Regions from separate parts of the Paraburkholderia suaedae genome, predicted to be linked through region 1. Evidence: riboswitches for the same ligand, from Rfam matches in the RefSeq annotation. Region 1 holds a riboswitch; the other holds the start of a gene.

Region 1 (4,416 bases):
TATTCGCGGATACGCATTGCGATGCATGACATTTCGCCAACGGCTCGCGGTTCACGACGTTCAAAATACGCAACGTCAGATGAGGTGCTTCGTAATGAAGCGCCATTGCGCCTCGGTCACCGGTGTGATCGACAGCCGGTTGCCTTTGGCGAGCACGCGCATGTCGCGCAATTCTTCATGCTCGCGCAGTGCGGCAAGCGGAATCAGCGGGATCTTCTTCTTGAATACCACGTCGACGAGCAACCAGCGCGGCGTTTCGTGCGACGACTTCGGGTCGTAATACGGGCTCTTCTTGTCGAATTGGGTCGGGTCCGGATAAGCAGTGGACGAGACTTCCGCGAGCCCCGCAATGCCGGGTTCAGGACAGCTGGAATGATAGAACAGCACGCCGTCGCCGACTTGCATCATGTCGCGCATGAAGTTGCGTGCCTGGTAATTGCGCACGCCTGTCCATGGCAACGTGCGCTGCGGTGCATTGGCGAGATGGTCGATGCTTGCTTCGTCCGGTTCGGACTTCATTAGCCAGTAGCGCATGAATCGGATTGAACGTTGGAGGTTGGACGATGCACGAGACGATTGCAGCGCACTGAAACGCCAATGAGACCATTGAGACGCCGACGAGACGTCCCGCACAACCGAGGCGAAAAAAAACGGCACCGGACCCAAGTCCGATGCCGTTCCACATAAGGTCCCCGCCTTAGCCGCTAGGCCGGCATCCTGAACCGGGGGTTCAGAATTGGTCGCAGTTAGCAACACTTCGGGTACATCAGACAGAGTGACGCGCACACCCGTGCTACAAATTTCCGCAACCGTGCACATGGCATTGGTTCAAGGAATATATGACCTTGGCGAACCAGGCAGGGAAGCTAAACCGATGAAGCTTAAGCGATTGAACTCAAACGTTTGCCGAGGTTTGCTCGCGTACTTCGTTTGAATCCGCAGCCGATCTCTGGACCGGCCGGCAGATAGTTACTGCATGCTGTACTGCTCGATCACAGTACCCAGTTGTTCGTTCATTTGCTGCATTGTACGCCGGATTTCTTCAGCGGGAAATGCTTCTCCGTGTCGAACGCTGGATTGCAGGTTAAGCAGTTCTGATGCCAGCGACAGCGCGGCCATGACAGCAATGCGATCGATGCCGCGCACGTTGCTGTTATTGCGGATCTTCGACATTTCAGCGTCGACGCGAGCGACCGCTTCGAGCAGCGCGCCTTCCGTTTCCGGCGAGCACGCGAGGCGATAGGGCACATCGAGAATGGAGACTTCGATCTGCTTGGTGGTCATGCGTTTTCTCCGTGGCGGGTAACGTCGCTCTGCGCTTCGACTGCATGCTGAGCGGGCTCGAGCAGATCGAGCTGGTTATCCGGCTCGCTGCTCGCGCGTACCCGCGGCAGCTTTTCGAGAATCGCATTCAGGCGCACTTGCGCGTCGTCGATCTTGGCGGACAGCGTATCGCGTTCCGCTTGCAGCGCATCGCGCTCTTCGCGCACGTGCGCAAGCTCCGCGCGCGTCGCCTCGGCTTCGGCACGCGACTGAGCGAGTTGCTCTTCGAGCGCGAGCCGCGCTTCGTGATGGCGCTGGCTGATCGCAATCAGCTTGCCGATATTCTGTGAGAGTGATTCCAGTTCGGTGAGCATGTGCTGCGTCCTCTAAAGACATCGCATTTTAGCGCGGAATATTGGGAGGCTCCGACAATTGTCTCGTTTCGAGACGTAACAATCCCGCTTTGTGCAGGCTTTTGCGGACCGTACGACAAAAACGTACTCGCCCGTCGGACAATAACCTGCACTTTACAGAAACAGGGCGCGTGCGCATTGACCTGTCTTGACTCACTTCGAGTGCGCTCATAAACTGCGCGCACTCTGGTGCCCGCGCGCGCTTGTCCACAGTGCGCGCAGTTAAACGGGAAGCAGAACGCGCGTTCATATGAACTAACGCGCGAAACCTGCGCTGCCCCCGCAACGGTAAGCGACCGCATTCGTCATGCAGGTCGATCTCGGCGCGTGTTCTAAGTTCAACATGCGAGTGTGCCACTGCGCGTTACGCGTGGGAAGGCGGGATCGATGTGTCGCCAGCCCGGATACCGGCCAGAGGGAGAGGTACGTTCGCCGCGAAAGTGTCAATGCCGTGGGTTGCCTCGTTACGCATCGGCCTGCGGGGAAGCGGGCCGCGCCCGCTTTCCACAGGAATGTCATCCCATGCTGTGTCCCATCGCCCGCGCGACGTTGCTCGCTTTTGCGGGCTTGCCGCTCGTCGTGGACGCTGCGGCTGCGTCGTCCGCCGGGTTATCCGCTCAATCGCCCGCTGCTGTGTCTGCAACGCCGTCTTCGTCTTCTTCCATAGCGTCACTCGATGCATCGTTCACCGCGTTGTCGCCGGTCGTCGTCACCGCGGAGCGCGGGCCTCAAACGCTCGCCGATGCGATCCCGCAGACCTCGCTATTCGATCAGCAGGATATCGCCGACACGACCGCCACCGACTTGCCCGGCCTCCTGCAACTCGCACCGGGCGCGCAAATTTCACGCACAGGCGGCCCGGGATCGACGGCGAGCGTCTATTTGCGCGGAGCGTCGTCGACGCAAACGCTGTTGCTGATCGACGGCGTGCGAGTCGATTCGGTGAGTCTCAGCGCGCCGCAACTCGCGCAGATTCCGCTCGATCAGATCGATCATGTGGAAGTGGTGAACGGCAACGTGTCCGCGTTATACGGCTCGGGCGCGATCGGCGGCGTGGTCCACGTGTTCACGAAAGACGGCGGCGACCATCCGCCGCGTTTCAACTTTTCGCTCGGCTACGGCAGCTATCACACGCAGACGCAGCAGGCGGGCGTGAACGGCGCGCTGGACAAAGACGGCCGCACGACTTTCAGCATCTCGCTCGCGCGCGCGAAGGACGATGGTTTTTCGTCGCTCGATCCGCAGCAGGCGCCCAACGCCAATCCGAACGCGAACGGCTATCTGAACGAGAGCGTGTCGGCTTCGGTGCGCCACAAGTTCACCGACCGATGGGACGCCGGCGTCAGCTACTTCCAGTCGAACGGCAATAACAGCTACGACAACGCGTATGGCGTGCCGACCGATCTGAACAATCTGTACAGCAAGGTGCGCCAGACGTCGGTGTTTGCGAACGGCAAGCTGACCGACTGGTGGACCACGCATTTCACCGTCGCCGAAGGCGACGACCGCAGCGTGTCGAAGACCAACGGCGTCTACAACGGCCGCTTCGACACCGACAATCGCCAGTACACGTGGCAGAACGATTTCGCGTTCGCCGCGCAGCAGAAGCTGCAACTCGGCTATGAGCATCTCGACCAGCGCCTCGACTCCGATACGTTCGCCGCGCCGGACCGTCATGTGGATTCGGGCTTCGTCGGCTATACGGGACGCTTCGGACGCAATCAGATTCAGGCCAACATGCGCCACGATCAGTATTCCGATTTTGGCGGGGCGAACAGTTACTATCTCGGCTACGGCTTCGACATCACCCGGCACTGGAAGGCAACCGCAAGCTACGCGGATTCGTTTCGCGCGCCGAGCTTCGACGATCTGTACTATCCGATCAGCGGCAATCCGTCCATCCGGCCCGAGCGCAGTCACTCGATCGAAGCGGCGTTGCAGTATGCGTCGAGCGCGCTCGGCGTGATGCGAGTGAGCGCATTCCAGACGCGCTATTCGGATCTGATCGACTACGCGCAGGTGACGCCCGGCATCTATCTGGCCGAGAACGTCGGTCATGCCAAGGTGCAGGGGCTCGAGGGCTCGTGGAGCGGGCATGTCGGCAAGACGGACGTGCGCGCGTCGCTGACGCTGCAAAACCCCGTCGACCTCGACAACGATGTCGACCTCGTGCGGCGCGCGCGGCGCTTCGGTTCGCTGGCGGTAAACCGCAGTATCGCGGGGTGGCGCGTGGGCGGCGAGTGGATCGTGAGCGGGCCGCGCGAGGACAGCAGCGGCAAGCTGGGCGGCTACGGCGTCGTGAATCTGTCGGCGCGCTATAACATCACGAAAGCATGGTACGTGGCCGCGCAAATCCAGAACCTGTTCAACAAGGACTATGAAACGGCCTACTCGTATAACTCGCCGGGACGCGGTGCGTATGTCACGGTCGGCTGGCAGCAGCAATGATCGCTGCGCCGCGTTGAGCGCGCGCGCATGAGCCGTCATGCGCAGTCGTTGCCCGGCGCGATGCGTGCGATGAGCGCGAAGCGCGCGGCCGCGATCTGGCTGGGGCTCGCGGTGATCGCGCTGGCGGTGCTGATCGCATCGCTCGCGTTGGGCAGCGTGGCGCTTGCGCCTCTCCGCGTGTTGGCGGCGCTGCTGCCGTCGCACGCGTGGCCGGCTGGCTCGGCTGCATCGTCCGATCTTGCTGGCGAGATCGTGCGCACACTGCGTTTGCCGCGCGCGGTGGCGGGCTTCG
Region 2 (4,416 bases), on a different contig from region 1:
ACGCCGCTCCAGGCCGGGAGCTCTTCGCGCGGCGCCTCCTCATCGGCATTTTCCAAGGATTGGTACTGTATCTGCTCATCAACGCTGCGCATCATCGCAGCGGCATCGCAACTATCCCGCTTCTGTTGTTTCCCCTGCTCCTTGTTGCGCTATTCATCCCGCCAGTGCTTATCGTGGGCCTCCAACGAATGAGGGGCGCCCGGCTCGCGATGTGGGCCGCCGTGCTCGCCGCAGTTGTGGCAATCCTTGGCTTTCACGACGCGTGGCGATCGGCGGGCGCTGGAATTGTCGGCCTGCAACCATCCGACCACACCGGGGTCCCCCTGCCGTCAATGGCAGTGATCTTCTACAGCGGCGTAGTTGTATTTATCGCTTATTGCCTCGTTCTCGCCGGCGAGGCTGCAAGGTCGTGGTTTGCCCCCTACGAGTCGTACTTCGAATTCAGTTGGAAGCTCGGGCTCCAGGTCTGCCTGTCCGGGTTGTTTGTTGGTGCGCTGTTTCTGGTGCTCTTGCTCGGGGCAGCGCTTTTCCTGTTGCTGAAGTTGCATTTCCTCGAGCAACTCTTGCGCGAATCGTGGTTCAACATTCCCGTGAGCGCGATCGCGTTTGCGTCAGCCCTGCACATCACCGACGTGAGGCCAGACATCATCCGGGGCTCGCGCACCCTTGTCCTGTCGCTTCTCTCGTGGCTGCTCCTCGTCCTCGTTGTCATCGTTGGCGGATTCCTCGCATCCCTGCCGTTCACCGGACTCGGATTGCTATGGGCCACGCGATCCGCTACGCCAATCCTGCTCGGCGTCGCGGCGTTAAAAATAGTCTTCGTGAACGCTGTTTTCAAGGGCGGCCCAAGCTCCGATCCCGCACCGCGAGTGCTGCGTGTCTGTATGAGAATTTCCTGCCTGATACTTCCAGTGCTGGTGATACTTGCGACTTACGCGCTTGCGCTGCGGATCGAGCAATATGGGCTCACGCCGCACCGTATTCTGGCGTGTGCGGAAACGTTCGTGGCTTACTTCTATGCCATCGGCTATGCGTGGGCGGCCCTTGCCCGCACTGACACCCTTGCGAGGATCGCACCCGTGAACGTGATCACGGCCTGGGTATCAGTCGCTGTCCTCGTTGCTGTGTTCACGCCGTTGGCTGACCCGGCACGTCTGTCAGTGGACAGCCAGGTAGACCGTCTGCTCGCGGGTAGGGTTGAGCCCGACAAATTCGATTACGACTTCCTGCGGTACGAATCCGCGAAATACGGGCGGCAGGCGCTCGCGCGGCTGCAGGGGGAGACCCAGGCAACGAATGCCGCGGCCGTTCGCGAACTGAGCACGCAGGCTGCACGTCAGCCCGATCGCGGCCTTGTGGGCGCAGGCCGTCCGGATGCTGCGGCGCTGGCCCTCAACATCGTGTCGCGCACTCCGGGGCGGCCGGTTCCGGCGTCATTTCTCTCGAAGGACTGGCAGCGCGCCGCGCAAACGTCGATGCTCCCGGGCTGCCTGAACCTTGGCTCGGTGAAGTGTGACGCTTACCTCGTCGACGTGACCGGCGATCACAAGTCTAACGTGGTGCTCTTCCCGCACAGCGAAAGTATTGGTTTCGTGTTCGACGAGTCCAGCGATAGCGATTGGCAACTGGTGGGCAAATTTTCGATCGCACCGGACTGCGCTGCGGTTCGCGATGCGTTGGCGAAGGGGACTTTTCAACTCGTTGAACCGCGACTTCGAGACATTCAGGTCAATGGTCGACGCGTCGAAGTAGAGGCGACGCCGGCGCGCGGCACAGTGTGCTCGAGATAGCAGGTACTGGCATAAGAGCGGTAGAGTGGCCGAGTGGTTCGATCCGGTCGGGCGGGGCGTCGCGGGACGTCAGGCGTATTTTCTCGAAGCGGCGAGCACCGCCAGCGCGGCGGCGTTCTCAGTATCGGGCAGGCCGCCATGTGCTATCGTAAGCGCGCGTTTGGTGCCCGCACATGCATTCGCGTGTGCAGTTAAACGGGAAACAGGCCGCGCGTCGTGCGCTCAACCTGTGCTGTCCCCGCAACGGTAAGCGACCAGCGACGCCAGATTCATCTCTGTTGCGCCGCGCATGTGTTTTCAATGCCACTGTCCGACGAATCCGGACGGGAAGGCAAAGCGCATGAGGCCGCCAGCCCGGATACCGGCCAGACGCGGAGGCGGCGAATCTCACGCCGCCGGCCGCCGGAATCCGCGAGGGACGGATGTGAAGGCGCACAGCGCGACGTCGCGCGCAGGCTGGTGTTTTCCCGAGGGAAGCATTGAAGGCCGCATGTTCGTCGCGCCCGAATCCGTAGCACCGTATGACCTCGATATTCGCCGCCCTGCAGTTCTTCGCACCTTGCCTCTTCCCATCCATCACGCCGTGGCGCGCGCCATGCACGCCCCGATGACGCGCGCATGGCTGATCGGCGCAGGCCCGGGCGACGTCGAACTGATGACGCTCAAGGCAACCCGCGCGCTGGCGCAAGCCGACGTGGTGCTGGTCGACGATCTGGTGAACCGCGAGGTGCTGCAATTCGCGCGCGCCGATGCGCTGGTGCTTTACGTCGGCAAACGCGGCGGGCATCCGTCGACGCCGCAAGCCGGCATCGTCGCGCAGATGCTCGAGCATCTGCGTGCCGGGCGCAGTGTCGCGCGGCTGAAGGGCGGCGATCCGTTCGTGTTCGGCCGGGGTGGCGAGGAACTGCAAGCGCTGCACGCGGCAGGCATCGAGGTGGAAGTCATCAACGGCGTCACCGCGGGAATCGCGGCACCCGCCGCGATCGGCATTCCGGTCACGCACCGCGATTATGCGCAGGGCGTGGTGTTCGTCACAGGACATGGCGCGAGCAGCGGCGAGCCGGATTGGGCCGCGCTCGCCGCCACGCGCATGACACTGGTCATCTACATGGGGATGCGGCGGCTCGCAGCGATCGTCGGCGCGTTGCGCACGGCCGGCATGGCCGACGATACGCCGTGCGCGGCGATCGAATCGGCGACGCGTCCTGACCAACGTCACGTGCTTGCCCGCCTCGGCGACTTTGCCGACGCGGTCGCGCGTGCCGGGCTCGGCTCGCCGGCGATCGTGGTGATCGGCGGGGTGGCGTCGCTCGCGTTGGCGCGGGCAGCGGCGCAAGCCGAAGAGGCTCATCAAGCCGATGCGGCGGCCCCGCTGCCGACATCGGAAGCGGATAGCCCATGAAAACGCTAAGCGTCGGTATCGGTTGCCGCCTGCACAGTTCGGCCGAGCAGATCGAGGCGGCGGTGCGCATCGCGCTCGGCATGCGTGCATTCGATGAGATCCGCGTAGTCGCCTCGGTCGACACCAAAGCGAACGAAGCAGGTCTGCTCGCGTTTTGCGCACATCATTCGCTGCCGCTGCAATTGTTCAGCCGTGAGCAGATCGCGGCAATTACAGTGGAGAAGCCATCGTCGATGGTGCGCGAGCATCTCGGCGCGGATGGCGTCTGCGAACCGTGCGCACTGCTCGCCGCGTCGGCGCAACCTGGTGTTGCGTATGCCACGCCCGAGGCCCCCGACGCGCGAACGCCACCCCCGGCGCCACGCGCGCCCCGCTCCGCGCCCGCCCGCCTGCTCGTATGCAAGATGCCGCACGCCGGTGTAACGGTAGCGATCGCCACCAACAGCGTGCACGCGGGCCACACAACGCCAGCGAACCACGACACTCACCAAGAGGACCTTCGATGAAAACCGATCCCGAATCGCATCACCGCATGACCGAGCGCCGGCGCGAAGGCCATGAGAAGAAGCAGGCCAGCGCCACCGTCGAAAAGGGCCTGCTGATCGTCAACACCGGCACCGGCAAAGGCAAGACCACCGCCGCGTTCGGCATGGCCGTGCGCGTACTCGGCCACGGCATGCGCCTGGGCGTCGTGCAATTCATCAAGGGCGCGCTGCATACCTCGGAGCGCGACTTCCTCGGCGCGATCGCCAACTGCGATTTCGTCACGATGGGCGACGGCTACACCTGGAATACGCAGAACCGCGACGCCGACATGGCCACCGCGCGCAAAGGCTGGAACGAAGCGCGCCGGATGATCGAAAGCGGCGAGTACCAGATGGTCATTCTCGACGAGCTGAATACGGTGCTGAAGTACGAATACCTGCCGCTCGACGAAGTGCTGGCGGTGCTGAACGCGCGGCCCGCAATGCTGCACGTGGTCGTGACCGGCCGCCACGCGCCGGACGCGTTGATCGAAGCCGCCGACCTCGTCACCGAAATGCGCATCGTCAAGCATCCGTATCGCGAGCAAGGTGTGAAAGCGCAGCGCGGCGTGGAGTTCTGAGCGATGCCCGCGCCCCGCGATGAGACATCCGTCGGAGCGTCCCCCGAAGGGTCGTCGGCCGGAGCCTGCCCTGCGCTGTTCATCAGCGCCCCCGCTTCCGGGCAAGGCAAGACCACCAT

The links. A riboswitch is a leader RNA that binds a small molecule or an ion and turns the genes downstream of it on or off. The one in region 1 is predicted to bind cobalamin.
Region 2: it holds a riboswitch for cobalamin, as region 1 does, so the genes downstream of both, cobA (uroporphyrinogen-III C-methyltransferase) here and ABQJ48_RS15275 (TonB-dependent receptor domain-containing protein) in region 1, are expected to answer to the same signal.

Annotation. Positions count from the first base shown of each region.
Region 1 covers NZ_JBFOAH010000009.1:157,916-162,331, forward strand. The annotation lists gene ABQJ48_RS15255 (EVE domain-containing protein) at 76-534, opposite strand; RNA gene ssrS (6S RNA) at 686-867, opposite strand; gene ABQJ48_RS15265 (cell division protein ZapA) at 970-1,284, opposite strand; gene ABQJ48_RS15270 (ATPase) at 1,281-1,637, opposite strand; cobalamin riboswitch at 1,847-2,106, shown strand; gene ABQJ48_RS15275 (TonB-dependent receptor domain-containing protein) at 2,199-4,124, shown strand; gene ABQJ48_RS15280 (FecCD family ABC transporter permease) at 4,152-4,416, shown strand, end outside.
Region 2 covers NZ_JBFOAH010000026.1:9,135-13,550, forward strand. The annotation lists gene ABQJ48_RS28510 (DUF4153 domain-containing protein) at 1-1,790, shown strand, start outside; cobalamin riboswitch at 1,935-2,174, shown strand; gene cobA (uroporphyrinogen-III C-methyltransferase) at 2,398-3,192, shown strand; gene ABQJ48_RS28520 (cobalamin biosynthesis protein) at 3,189-3,698, shown strand; gene cobO (cob(I)yrinic acid a,c-diamide adenosyltransferase) at 3,695-4,297, shown strand; gene ABQJ48_RS28530 (cobyrinic acid a,c-diamide synthase CobB) at 4,301-4,416, shown strand, end outside.